4 regions of the Shewanella sp. 10N.7 genome follow, and region 3 is predicted to be linked to each of the others. Evidence: predicted binding sites of a transcription regulator. Region 3 holds the regulator's gene; each other region holds the start of a gene.

Evidence for each region. Region 3 encodes sigma-54, which starts transcription at its own class of promoters, with help from an activator protein. Its sites were predicted from a motif close to GTTGGCACGNNNNTNGNNT; they were not measured.
Region 1: LMH66_RS07965 (P-II family nitrogen regulator) is a predicted target of sigma-54. The motif match lies at 1,628-1,646, and genes of this name have one in related genera.
Region 2: LMH66_RS08360 (flagellar hook-length control protein FliK) is a predicted target of sigma-54. The motif match lies at 892-910, and genes of this name have one in related genera.
Region 4: LMH66_RS00625 (YggN family protein) is a predicted target of sigma-54. The motif match lies at 1,332-1,350, and genes of this name have one in related genera.

Annotation. Positions count from the first base shown of each region.
Region 1 is NZ_JAJGZS010000009.1:137,387-140,780, reverse strand. It holds gene LMH66_RS07970 (polymer-forming cytoskeletal protein) at 1-1,213, shown strand, start outside; gene LMH66_RS07965 (P-II family nitrogen regulator) at 1,693-2,031, shown strand; gene LMH66_RS07960 (ammonium transporter) at 2,042-3,292, shown strand; gene LMH66_RS07955 (hypothetical protein) at 3,391-3,394, shown strand, end outside.
Region 2 is NZ_JAJGZS010000010.1:71,927-75,320, reverse strand. It holds gene fliI (flagellar protein export ATPase FliI) at 1-335, shown strand, start outside; gene fliJ (flagellar export protein FliJ) at 335-781, shown strand; gene LMH66_RS08360 (flagellar hook-length control protein FliK) at 1,013-2,611, shown strand; gene fliL (flagellar basal body-associated protein FliL) at 2,710-3,234, shown strand; gene fliM (flagellar motor switch protein FliM) at 3,262-3,394, shown strand, end outside.
Region 3 is NZ_JAJGZS010000025.1:26,055-29,448, forward strand. It holds gene rapZ (RNase adapter RapZ) at 1-92, opposite strand, end outside; gene ptsN (PTS IIA-like nitrogen regulatory protein PtsN) at 89-532, opposite strand; gene hpf (ribosome hibernation promoting factor) at 535-822, opposite strand; gene LMH66_RS15495 (RNA polymerase factor sigma-54) at 847-2,331, opposite strand; gene lptB (LPS export ABC transporter ATP-binding protein) at 2,513-3,244, opposite strand.
Region 4 is NZ_JAJGZS010000001.1:152,219-155,612, forward strand. It holds gene LMH66_RS00625 (YggN family protein) at 398-1,228, opposite strand; gene glsB (glutaminase B) at 1,538-2,452, opposite strand; gene LMH66_RS00635 (50S ribosome-binding protein YggL) at 2,461-2,787, opposite strand; gene trmB (tRNA (guanosine(46)-N7)-methyltransferase TrmB) at 2,864-3,394, opposite strand, start outside.

The sequences.
Region 1 (3,394 bases), on a different contig from region 3:
TATTCGTTCAACAGACCAAGTTAAAATTGAAGTAGGTGGCGAAATTGACGGTGAGCTTTACTGTCAAGAATTACGAGTTTGTGGTGTGTTTAAAGGTTCTTTACACTGTAACAGTCTCGTCATCGTAAGCTCTGGTGTAGTTGAAGGTGATGTTTCAAGTCATAAAATGGAAATTTATGATGGTGGTCAATTCTTAGGTGCTAGAACTAAAGGCCCTGAGCAAGGCGTTTTACCTGAATTAGCGGCAGATGAACAACCTGTTGCTTCATATAACGCTCCATTTATCGAAGAGCCAGCATACGCCTCCCCAAAGGCTGAAGCGCCTATTGCAGAGGCGCCGATAGCACAGGCTGCAAAAGTGAGTAATGTTAACGTAATGGCTGAGCCGATTACGAATGTTGCTGTTGACGCTCCTCAAGTCAAAACTGAGATTAAACCAGAAGTTAAACCTGAACCAATTTCTGACATCAGAGACAACTTGCAAGCAGACATTCAAACGAATGAGCCTGTTTTAAAAGCAGAACCTAAAGCTGCTGCGCCGCAAGAGCAACGTACTGCTGCAACACCAGCACCAGTACAAAGCAATGATACTGAAGCTGCTTCAAAGCCAAAATCTAAACTTGAAATTAAGCCTCAGCCTAATCCTCAAGCGCAATTAGCAGCTAAAGCTGCGGCAGAAAAAGCGCAAGAGAAAAAGTCAGGTTCTACTAAATTTGTTGTTGCTGGTGTTGTGTTAGCTGCTGCAGTAGGTGCAGTAGTTATGAAGCCTGAATTAGCAGAAGACTTAATGGCTCAATTCAATCAGCCTGCATCTCAAAATGAAGCATCTGTACCAGCAGTTAAAGATGTTGTCGTTGAAGAGGTTGTAGAAGCTGAAGACGTGTCAGAGCTTGATAATTTAGTTGATGCTGAAACCGCATTGGCTCAATTAGATGAAGCTGCACAATCTGAAGCCACGTCAGAGTTTGAAGCTGGCTTAGAAGAAGTAGCTGATGACCAGGAAGCATTATTAGCTGATTTAGGTACGAGCTTAGAGGCTGATATTGCAGCTGAAGCTGATGAAGTTATTGTGACAGCTGAAGAAGCGACAGAAACTGATGCGGTAGATAAAACTCAAGTAGACAGTTTATTAGCTGATTTATTGGCTGAAGAACGTACAGAGTCAGTAGAGGCTGTTGATACTGTTGAAGACACTTCAACAGGTAATCTGTAACCTTTACAATCAGTCATTAGATTAACAGAATTAGATTGTTATATTTGACCGAAAAGAGTGAAATACCTAACTCAGGTATTTGATAAAAGGTCCTCAATTGAGGGCCTTTTTTTGTGCCATTGGGGCCAACTATATTTATACCGTCTCATCTTTTACCCACTTATATTTATTGCTTTATTATTCTATGGGTACTTTTATTAACGCTTTTATTTTCCGCTAATCATTCGCCTTATTCTGGCTTTTAAAACTCCCACTAAACTCGTCAATTTAACCAAGTTTAAGTAAATCCATCGCACTCAATTCTCTGCGCTAATCTTGTGCGCACTGAAATGGAGCTGCACTCTGTTGGTGCGTTTTTGTCGTTATAAATATTATTGTTTTTATCATATCCTTTTAAAAACATGAGCTTATAAGTTTGGCCTGATGATTGAATTGTAATTGGAAACAAATATATAACAATCACACTTTTGGAGGTCGAGATGAAACTCGTCAGCGCTATCATCAAGCCATTTAAATTAGATGATGTCCGAGAAGCAATTGCTGGAATGGGCATTGAAGGAATGACTGTAACTGAAGTAAAAGGTTTTGGTCGTCAAAAAGGGCACACTGAACTTTATCGTGGCGCAGAATATCAAGTTGATTTTCTTCCTAAAGTGAAATTAGAAATTGCCACTAAAGCAGAAAATTTAGAAGTATTACTTGAAGCAATTACTACAGCTGCCCATACCGGCAAGATTGGTGATGGCAAAATTTTCGTAACTGATCTTGAACAGGCAGTCCGTATCCGTACGGGTGAGCTTGATAACGAAGCACTATAAGGGGGCTGAAATGGAAGAGTTAGCAGCGTTAGGAACGACAGTCACTGAGTTACGTTTCGCATTAGATACGTTTTACTTTCTAATCTCAGGTGCATTAGTTATGTGGATGGCAGCAGGTTTTGCCATGCTTGAAGCAGGTTTAGTTCGCTCAAAAAATACCACAGAAATTTTAACTAAAAACGTATGTTTATATTCAATTGCGTGTGTGATGTACCTGTTAGTCGGTTACAACATCATGTATGTCGATAATGTTGAAGCGGGTTGGTTGCCATCATTTGGTTCGCTAATTGGTTCACAAGCAGATGGTGCTGACCATGCGCTTGAGTCTGACTTCTTTTTCCAAGTGGTATTCGTAGCAACTGCTATGTCAATTGTCTCTGGCGCAGTTGCTGAACGTATGAAGCTTTGGTCTTTCCTACTTTTCTCTGTGGTACTGACAGCCGTTATTTACCCAATTGAAGGTTACTGGACTTGGGGTGGCGGTTTCTTATCTGCTGCAGGTTTCGTTGACTTCGCTGGTAGTGGTATTGTTCATATGGCGGGTGCAGCTGCAGCTATTGCCGGTGTATTACTACTAGGAGCGCGTAAAGGTAAATACGGTGCAAACGGTTCAGTAAACCCAATTCCTGGTTCGAATTTGCCAATGGCAACCTTAGGTATGTTTATTCTATGGATGGGCTGGTTTGGATTTAATGGTGGTTCTCAGTTATTGGTTTCTGATGCAGAAAATGCTTCAGCAGTCGCTAAAATCTTCGTTAACACTAACTCAGCAGCAGCATTTGGCGCAGTGTCAGCGTTAATTGTTTGTAAGATTGTTTGGGGTAAAGCAGATTTAACCATGATATTAAATGGTGCATTAGCTGGTCTTGTTGCTATTACTGCTGACCCATTATCACCATCATTATTGATGGCAGCTGTTACAGGTATTGTCGCTGGTGGTGTTGTTATTTTCTCGATTGTTGGTTTTGACCGTATCAAAATTGATGACCCAGTCGGTGCGATTTCTGTTCACGGTGTATGTGGTTTCTTAGGCTTAATGTTAGTTCCACTGTCAAATGCTGATGCGAACTTTGGTGCTCAGCTATACGGCGCAGCAGTTATCTTTGCTTGGGTATTCGCGGCTTCATTCGCAGTATGGTTTGTCCTTAAAGCGACTGTAGGCATCCGTGTAACCGAAGAAGAAGAGTATAACGGTATGGATGCATCAGATTGTGGTGTAGATGCCTACCCAGAGTTTGTTTCAATTAAATCAGCTAGTTAAATTTTGATTTAAATTGGAGTGAGGTTAGAAAAGCAGAGCTATTTAGCTCTGCTTTTTTTGTTATACTGAAAATAAGATAAGCCTTAAAAGGTCACACTATGA
Region 2 (3,394 bases), on a different contig from region 3:
TTGATGGTCACATTGTTTTATCTCGCACACTTGCTGATTCTGGTCATTACCCAGCTATTGATATTGAACAATCTATTAGTCGTGTTGCGCCAATGGTGATTGCGCCAGAACATTTAGAATCGATGCGTTTAGTTAAGCAAATGTATTCTACCTATCAGCAAAATCGCGACCTCATATCCATTGGAGCATATTCTCAAGGTAGCGATCCGCGAATAGACAATGCCATTAGATTACAACCTGCGATGAATGCATTTTTAAGACAGGGTTTTAAAGATGTTATCTCGTTTAATGATAGCCAAACTATGGTGGGGCAAATCGCTGCCCAATGTAAATAATGCGCCGCGCTGATCCTCTGTTGACAGTATTAAAAATCAATAAAGAAGCTGAAGAGCAAGCTGCTTTGCAATTAAAGTCTGCCCAGCTTGAGCAGCAAAAGTGTCAAGGTCAGCTAGATGCACTGAATAACTATCGTCTTGAATACATGAAGCAAATGGGTGAAACCCAAGGTAAAACTTTAAGTGCCAGTGAATACCATTCATTTCATGAATTTATTAAGCAAGTCGATCAAGCGCTCATTCAACAAGTTAATGCAGTAAAAGAAGCTGAAAAACAAACGGGTTATCGCCAAGTACATTGGCAAGAAAAGCAGCAAAAACGTAAAGCTGTGGAAATGTTACTAGAAAAAAATGCATTAAAAGCGCAAATAATTGCAAATAAACGTGAACAAAAAGCATCGGATGAATTTGCGATGCAACAATTCATCCGTAAAAAACCTCGCTAGAAATCTTCTTAAACTTAACGCTTAAACTTGACTCAAAACTTTCATTTTTCAGTCTGATAGTTACCTTGCGATGAAAGAGTAAATAACCTTAAAAACCAATATTCTAATAAGCTGGCATTTTAATTGCTTATTTATAGAGTTAGTTAGTGAAGTGTCAGCTTTGTGACTGTTATCAGGATCCGATTGTTGTACCAATTGGTTCGTTATGAGTGATGTTGAGTGGAGTTTGTTATGCAACAAATGAGCAGTATTTTATTGGGGAATAGTGGCAAAACCACCAATTCGCAGGTTTCAGGAACCGTGCAACTCGATGATAAACAGTCTTTTTTATCTGTCTTTAATCAAGCATCACAAGTGGATGTAGATAAAACTAAGCTCAGTCTAAATACTAATGAACAACCAGCTAGTATCGATGCTCCATCGGCAGAAGGTTCGGATGTTGATCTTATTTTTGCTCAAATAGATTTAGCTGAAAATTTCGATACTCAGGCAGATATTGAAAAAAGTGGCAAAGACTTGCCGCTTGAATCTGAGTTGTCAGAGTTAGCGCTTTCTCAAGCCGATAGCGAATTAGTGTTAACTGAAGAGACTCAGCATTCAATTGAAAAGGGTTTATTGGTTAATGAGCTCGCAGTTGATGTTTTGCCGAAAGAAGCAGGAATTGACATAGGAATTGAAAAGGCTATTGAGACGGTTATTGATGATATTGATAAAGAGTTAGGTACCGAAATAAGTACCACTTCTTTTTTAAGTTCACTGAACACTGAGCAACTAGATGCATTGACTCAATTTTCTTCGGTGAGTGAACAAGATCTTGCCGCCTTAAGTGCTGTTGAACTGAACAAACTAATTAATGGCTATAATCAACAAATCAACATCACTGATAACCAAGCCTTACCTTTGTTAATCGATGGGAAACTCAATAACCAGACAGCAACAATCCCTGTTGCAGAGGCCAATGCTGATTTAATTACTGCTGAAAAAGCTAAGCTTGCTAACTCAACATCTAATATCGCAAATAGTGTCCAAAGTGATGCGAATGCCACTGATACAGCTAACAATATTGCCGCTTCAGCTCAGGTTGCCAATGCTGAGAAAGTTGCGGCTGATTCAAAAGTCATAGCTGATACGAATAAACTAGCTAAGAACGAAGATAAAGAAAGTGCCCCTGTGAATCTTAGTAAAGCCGAGATAAGTGTGGCATTAGATAAACCAACCTCCAAAGTCGCCTTTAATAATGCCATGGTTAATGCAGCAGCTAACTCAAGTCAATCAACACTTGCTGAACTAGGGCAAGAGAGTGAAACGATAGATGTAAAAGCACTACAAAATCAAAGCAGTTTTACACCACAGCACAAAAGTGATGTACCTCAATTTCAACTTTCGTTACGTCAAGGGGCTGAGTCCGTAGTGCAAATGCAGGATATGATTCAAAAGTTTGCACCTGTAATGAAACAACAACTTATCACTATGGTTGGACAAGGCGTTCAGCATGCTGAAATTCGTCTAGATCCAGCCGAGCTTGGGCACATGGTAGTAAAAGTTCAAGTTAACGGTGAGCAAACTCAAGTACAGTTCCAAGTAGCTCAATCTCAGACAAAAGACCTCATTGAGCAAGCGATTCCAAAATTGAGAGAAATGCTGGCTGAAGAAGGATTACAACTTGCTGATAGCCATGTATCTCAAGATGGCGAAAGCCAGAAAAAATCCGAGTATGATGAACAAAACAGCAGTGGCGAGAATATGCTGGATGAAATTTCAGCACAAGAACTCGAGATTGCTACAAAACATGCAAAGAGTAGCAATTCAGCTATAGATTATTACGCCTAAGTCGGTAATCTATAGCCATTACGTTAATGCAGTCAAAGCCCTGTAATAATTGAGATGAGATTATTACCAATGTGGCAGCACATAAAATGGAATAAATGATGGCTGAAGAAGAATCTCTAGAGTTAACAACAGAAAACCAACCTAAAAGTAAGAAAAAGCTGATTATCTTTATTGCTATCGGTGTCGTCGTTATTGGTCTGATTGCAGGCGCGGCATTATTTTTTCTAGGAGGCGAAGAGGAGTCAATTCCTGCAACTCCTGGTACTGCAACTTCAGCAGAAGCCGAAGTTGATGAATCTAAAAAAGGCAAGGCTAATTATGTCGGCATGCCGAGGCCATTTTTGTTTAACCTTCCTGGGGTTGATCGAGCTCGCTTAGTGGAAATAAAAGTACAATTGATGGTACGTGGCGATGATGGTCAAACTGCGAAAATGCACATTCCATTAATTGAAGATGCTTTATTAACCACGTTTAGTGCTGCAGATGTACAAAAGCTAAGTACTCAGGCTGGTAAGGACGAACTAAGACAATTAGCGCTACTTAATGTGCAAAATACACTACAACCTGTAGCTGGCCGCAAAATAGTAGAAAAAGTACTATTTACTGGTTTTGTGATGCAATAACACCAGTGAATAAGACAAGGTGATAATGTGAGTGATTTATTAAGCCAAGACGAAATTGATGCGTTGCTTCACGGAGTCGATGATGTTGATGAGGATGACATTAACGACGGTGAGGATACTCGTGTCTATGATTTCTCCTCTCAAGACCGCATCGTTCGTG
Region 3 (3,394 bases):
TTATCAACACAGTAATAACCTAAATCTTCTAATACCCTTAGTGCTACTGATTTACCTGAGCCTGATCGTCCTGATACGATGACAAGTTTCATGCAGTTATAACCTGATAAAGTTCTGTAGCGTCATGACTCTTTCGAAGTCGCTTAAGGATTAATTTATCGCTCAGTTTTTCAGCCATACTCGACAGCGTACTTAAATGCTGTTGGCATTGATCAGAAGGAACTAACAGCGCAAATAATATATCCACGGGTTTCTTGTCGATAGCATCAAACTCAATGCCTTCTTCACACTTGATCAAAATTGCTATCGGTTCTTCGATATCAGTTAATCGACCATGAGGAATCGCAATGCCATTTCCTATACCTGTACTACCCATTTTTTCACGTGCTATTAAACTTTCAAAAATAGCCTGTGAAGATAGGGTTGGGTACTGGGCAGCCATTAAATCGCTGATAAGTTCCAGTACTTTTTTCTTACTGCCCGGCGTGGCGCAGGTAGTGCACGCCGGCTGCAGAATGGTGCGAAGTTCCATCGTTAGTGTTTAATTAACTTCTCTTTGTGTTTAATTACCTGACGATCTAATTTGTCGATCAGGGCGTCAATTGCAACATACATATCAGCGTTCTGTGATACCGCAAAAACTTCACCTCCTTTGAGGTGTAATTTTGCCTCTGCAATTTGTTGCAGCTTTTGAACATTGAGCACAACGTGAACATTATTGATCTGTTCGAAGTGTCGTTCAAGCTTTGAAAACTTAGTTTGTACATACTCACGTAAAGATTGAGTAATTTCCACATGGTGCCCAGTCAGGTTAATTTGCATAGATCATCCTCCAATAACAAAGGCTTATAGGCTTTTGCGTTGGTTTGAGGGAGGGATGAGCATTGCTTCACGATATTTGGCGATCGTACGCCGAGCAACATTGATCCCTTGTTCTGCCAATAGCGTCGCCATTTTACTATCGCTAAGTGGCTTTTGCTGGTTTTCTGCGGCAACAAGCTTTTTAATAAATGCGCGAATTGCAGTAGAAGAACACTCTCCGCCATCATCAGTACTCACATGGCTTGAAAAGAAATATTTTAGTTCAAAAAGTCCCCTAGGGGTGTGCATATACTTTTGTGTCGTGACACGCGAAATCGTCGACTCATGCATTTCAACGGCTTCAGCAATGTCATTAAGTACCATTGGCTTCATTGCTTCTTCGCCAAACTCAAAGAAGCCTTGCTGAAATTGCACAATACAATTAGCCACTTTTAATAGTGTCTCATTACGGCTTTCAATACTCTTGATAAACCATTTTGCTTCTTGCAAATGACCACGGATAAATTGGCTGTCTGATTGGTTTGCTGAGCCTTTTGCCATTGCTGCATATTGCTGATTCACACCAATTTTTGGCATGTTATCTGGATTTAACTCAACGACCCAACGGCCACTCTTTTTAAACACTGTCACATCTGGAATGACATATTCATCTTTAATAGGAGTGATCTGTAACCCTGGACGTGGGTTAAGCGTTTGAATAAATTGAATCGCTTCGCGTAAATCATCTTCTTTAAGCTTGGTTTTACGCATTAATAATCTAAAGTCGCGGCCTGCAATTAAGTCTAGGTGTTCTGCAATCAGTAGCTTAACGTTATCGATACAAGGTATTTCATTAGGGTATTGGCCCAGCTGAATCATCAGGCATTCGCTTAAATCTCTTGCTGCAACGCCTACTGGATCAAAATGCTGAACTCGTTTGAGTACAGCTTCAACTTCATCGAGTTCAATATCTTCTAGGCCTAAAGCTTGCAATATGTCTTCAGTTGTTTGGGTTAAGTAACCACGTTCATCAACGGCATCGATAATCGCTGTGGCAATTACCAGATCGTTTTCAGAAAAAGGGGTGAGATTTTTTTGCCACTCTAAATGCTCATATAAGCCTTCTGTGGTTTCACCCTGAAAAGGCATATCGTCATCACGAGCCACTGCGCCAGAACCTGAACTTGGGGATGCTGTGTAAACTTCATCCCATGTGGTATCCATTGGTAATTCGTCAGGCATGGATTCTTTGGTCAACGATTCAGTGGTGTCTACGGTTGAGGTGTCTTTTTCAACAGTCACTTGGCTGTTATCACTAAAATCAGTATCGGTTTGCTGGGCGTTTTCTTTTACTGGTTCTTTTGCTTTAGCAAACTCATCTTCGAGCTCAAGGAGTGGATTTGAGTCAAGTGCTTGTTGAATTTCTTGCTGTAGCTCCAATGAGGAAAGTTGCAATAAGCGAATGGCTTGTTGCAACTGTGGGGTCATAGTCAGGTGTTGACCCATTTTAAGTTGGAGTGAGGCTTTCATTTACCGCTTATCCCTAATTGAGTTTCATCGTCGCGACTAACAATTGTGTGGGTCTAGCACCTTTTTAAACTGCTTCTAGGCTTAAGCTGAAGCTTGGCTTAAGTTCAGTCTAGAACATTGCACTAAAAAGTGGGACTGATACTGGTCGCGACATGCCATATTGTGCACTAAAGAATGCTAACTATAGCTTGAATTGCTCACCTAAGTATACTGACCTGACTTGCTGATTGTCTAAGATTTCAGCAGGCGTGCCTTCTGCAATTAAATCACCGTGGCTAACAATATACGCGCGCTCACATACATCAAGCGTTTCACGAACATTATGGTCGGTAATGAGTACTCCAAGTCCACGATTTTTTAATTGTTGAATAATTTTCTTGATATCTATCACAGAGATAGGATCGACACCGGCAAAAGGCTCATCTAGCAGAATGAACTTAGGATTTGCCGCTAATGCGCGTGCGATTTCAACACGTCGACGTTCACCACCCGATAATGCCATACCTTGGCTATCGCGAATGTGAGTAATATTAAACTCTTCTAATAAGTGCTCTAACTCTTCGATGCGCTGCTCAGTCGTTAAACTCTTGCGGGTTTGCAACACCGCCATAATATTATCGTGTACGGTTAACTTGCGAAAAATACTGGCTTCTTGTGGTAAATAGCCAATACCTTTGCGTGCACGCAGGTGCATTGGATCTGCCGTGAGGTCGTCAGAATCAATTAATATGCGGCCTTTATCACTTTTAACTAAGCCAACGACCATATAAAAGGTGGTGGTTTTACCTGCACCATTTGGCCCTAATAGCCCAACAATTTGCCCAGTTTTAACGGTAAGACTGACATTTTTGACCACTTGGCGACTTTTGTAGCTTTTAGCCAAGTTTTCAGCTGTTAAGGTAATTTGGGTCATTATTGAGTTTGCTCTAGCGCTGGTGTTTCAGGTAATGCATCTGAAGCTGATTGTTCATCACTTGATGCAGGCTTAGCTATTGAAGGTGTTTCAGCTTCAGTTGCTGCTGCCGAATCCAAACCATTTTCAGTGTTTTCGATAGCGGCATCA
Region 4 (3,394 bases), on a different contig from region 3:
GTGATAGTCCGTTATCCTGTATAGCCAATCAAAACTATAACAATAAGTTAATAGGATTAGCGATGCAGTCTTTTAATTTATGGAGTATACCAAAAAAATTACATATGGCTCTATATTTATAATATACAATTTTTTTATCAGAACAAATCATATCTTCAACAGAAGTGTAGTTGAATTAACATTTTAAAGGCTTTTTAAACGAAAAAGCCCCTGCATATGAATGCAGGGGAAGGTCAGGTGCATTTTGACAATGCTAGAAATTGAACAATCAAGATAATCAAATAAGTCACATCAAATTGCGCTAGCGGTGAACAATCTAATCAATTACCTATTAGTTAAATCAAATACTGATACTTATATATAAAATTCAATTCAACCAATTAACACTCAAGTAAACTTATTCGTATTGGGTATTATCCAATGTTGCAAGTTGGTATGAAGCAAGTTCAGGAATCGATTGACGAACTTCAGATTCAAGCACCATAAGCTCTTCAAAGTCAGCACAAATCTTTTCAGCTTTCGCTTCAATAGCCTCAGACTGATCTGCTATTTGCAATTCAATGTCTTCACCTACTCTTTCCATTTTGGTAGAAAATGCTTCCATTTTCTCTTCAAAACTTCCACCTTCAGATGACATCATTTCGGCGCCTAAAGCCATCATAAAGCTACCCATTGAATTCTTAATCATGGCTTCCATTTCTTGTTCAAAATCTTCATTAAATGCTTCTTCAATTGAAGATTCCGTAGCGCCTAAATAAAACTTGTCACCTTGTTGATAGGCCGCTTCATCAATACGAGTTTGAATGCCTGCTAACAGCTCATCTAATTTGGCGCCTGTTGCATCACCAAAAATTGGCGTAAGTGCTAGGCTCACAGCATCCGTTGCTAGTACTACAACTTCATTCACTAAATCGATAATTTCAGGAACTTGTTGAGATAACTCTTCTGAGTAATTGGTTAATAAGTTGCGTTGCTTACTATCTAAATCTATCTTGCTACCTTCGACATAAAGCTCACCCATTTCAACTCGATATAGCTCTTCGCCCTTTTCACTGATTAACAGCTTCTTAGGTTCGACAGTCACATCATAGTTAAGAGTGACATTACATTGCTCGTCATCTAGTGACAGCTTTGCCATAGCAGGCGTGATTGCTCCGGCAGTAAAAATAAGACCTGATAAAGCAAGACCTTTAATTAATCCGTTGGTGAAATTAGTTTGAGTTTTCATTAGCTCTTCCCTTGCTGTAAATAAAACACAGTCATTAAGTTGTAGACTGAATTTTCAAATTTGATAATTAAACCGTTTATTACGATTAAACTTAAATTAGATAAAGCACAGCCCATGCCAATATTTAAAAAACCTTTATTTTCAGAGATTAAAGTGAACTAGGCGACGTTATAGACAAAGAAAGGAATTATGAAGTTAACCGACAATGAGTGAAATAACCAACAAAGTGGTGTTTTTCACTCTTTGCTAATTTTCACTAAAAATAAACAGAAGGAGGGGAGCAATAGCAGTAAAAATGAAATCAAAGCACTAAAAAATTGAACGCCCCAAAGCCTGTGATAAGTGCTCCAGCATACGCGTACCCGCCAATGAATTTCCGTTTTGGTCTAACTCTGGAGACCAAACACAAATAGACATATCACCAGGAATAACAGCAATAATTCCGCCACCAACACCACTTTTACCCGGCATACCAACGCGATAAGCAAATTCGCCCGCGCCATCATACAAACCAGATGTTGCTAACAACGCATTCAGCTGCCTTGTTTGTACAGGGGTAACCAGTTGTTCATTTTGAAGTGTCTTGCCACGATTAGCCAAATAGAACATGGCTTTAGACAAATCAGCGCAATTCATTTTGAGTGAGCAATAATGAAAATAGTTTTTTAATACCGTATCGACATTACCATCAAAATTACCAAATGATTTCATCAAGTAGGCAATAGAGGCATTTCTAGCACTAAATTTAAATTCTGAGTTGGCGACATTTTTATCAAAACAAATGTGTGAATTGCCACTGAGCTTTCTGACTTCTTCAAGCATACGGTGCTTGGGTGCGCTTTGTCTGGCTTGAATTAAGTCTGCAATCACTAATGCGCCTGCATTGATAAAGGGATTACGAGGGATCCCGCGCTCTAACTCAACTTGGACCAGTGAATTAAAAGATTGACCAGATGGCTCTTTGCCTACTCTGCTCCAAATTTCATCTTCGGTGTATAAGCTAAGTGCCAGCGTCAAACTAAAGACTTTAGAAATACTTTGAATTGAAAACGGCTCAAGGTAATCGCCTGCTCCGATGGTTTGTCCATCAGCAGTCGTTACAGCAATCGCAATTTTATTAGGATCAACACTCCCCAAAGCAGGAATGTAATTTGCTACCTTTCCAGAACCAATAAGTGGCCGAACTTTGTCGACCACTTGTTCAAGCAAAATTTGCTCAGGCATTGGCTTAATTAGCCCCACCAGATGTCGTATAACGCACTGACTTCAAGTTGAGGTACTTTCTTCGCTTCCCAAAAGGCTTTTACAGCTGCAACATCTTCTTCGGTACATTTGCCGATTTGCTGAGTGGCAATAATACCTTCCCACATTTTGTGTCCGCCACCGTGGAAGCCTAGCTCACGCGGTAAAATAACCTCATCGATAAACTCATCAACGGCTTTATCAATATCCGCTTCTGAAATAGCGTCATCGAATGTCCAATTGATATCAAAACCAAGTTCTTGGAACTCATCAACGCGAAGCTTTTTACGTAGACGGCGATTACGATTCTTAGCCATGTTTTTATCCTAGTTAGTGTTGTACGATTATAAATTATTATATTAATTCAGAAGCTAAGCTTATGTTTTAATAGATTTAGCTGACTTTTTCAAACATTAAATCCCAAACGCCATGACCTAAGCGATGACCACGGGCTTCAAATTTTGTCAGTGGACGGTGATCAGGACGTTCAACGACTGTATTAGTCTCAGATTGATTTTTATAACCTTCAGCTGCTGACATCACTTCTAGCATATGCTCACTGTAGTTTTCCCAGTCTGTTGCCATATGGAAAACACCGCCAATTTTAAGTTTACGGCGAATAAGCGCAGCAAATTCAGCTTGAACAATACGACGTTTGTGGTGACGTTTTTTATGCCATGGATCAGGAAAGAATAACTGTACTCGGCTCAATGACCCGTCAGCAATACTGTTTTCAAGCACTTCCATCGCATCATGATGATAAACACGAAGGTTAGTCACTTCAGCTTTACCCGCATCAACAAGACAAGCACCAACGCCAGGTTTGTGAACTTCTATACCAATATAATTCAGTTCAGGAGCAGCTTGCGCCATTTCAACTAAAGAAGCACCCATGCCAAAACCAATTTCTAAAACGGTATCAGC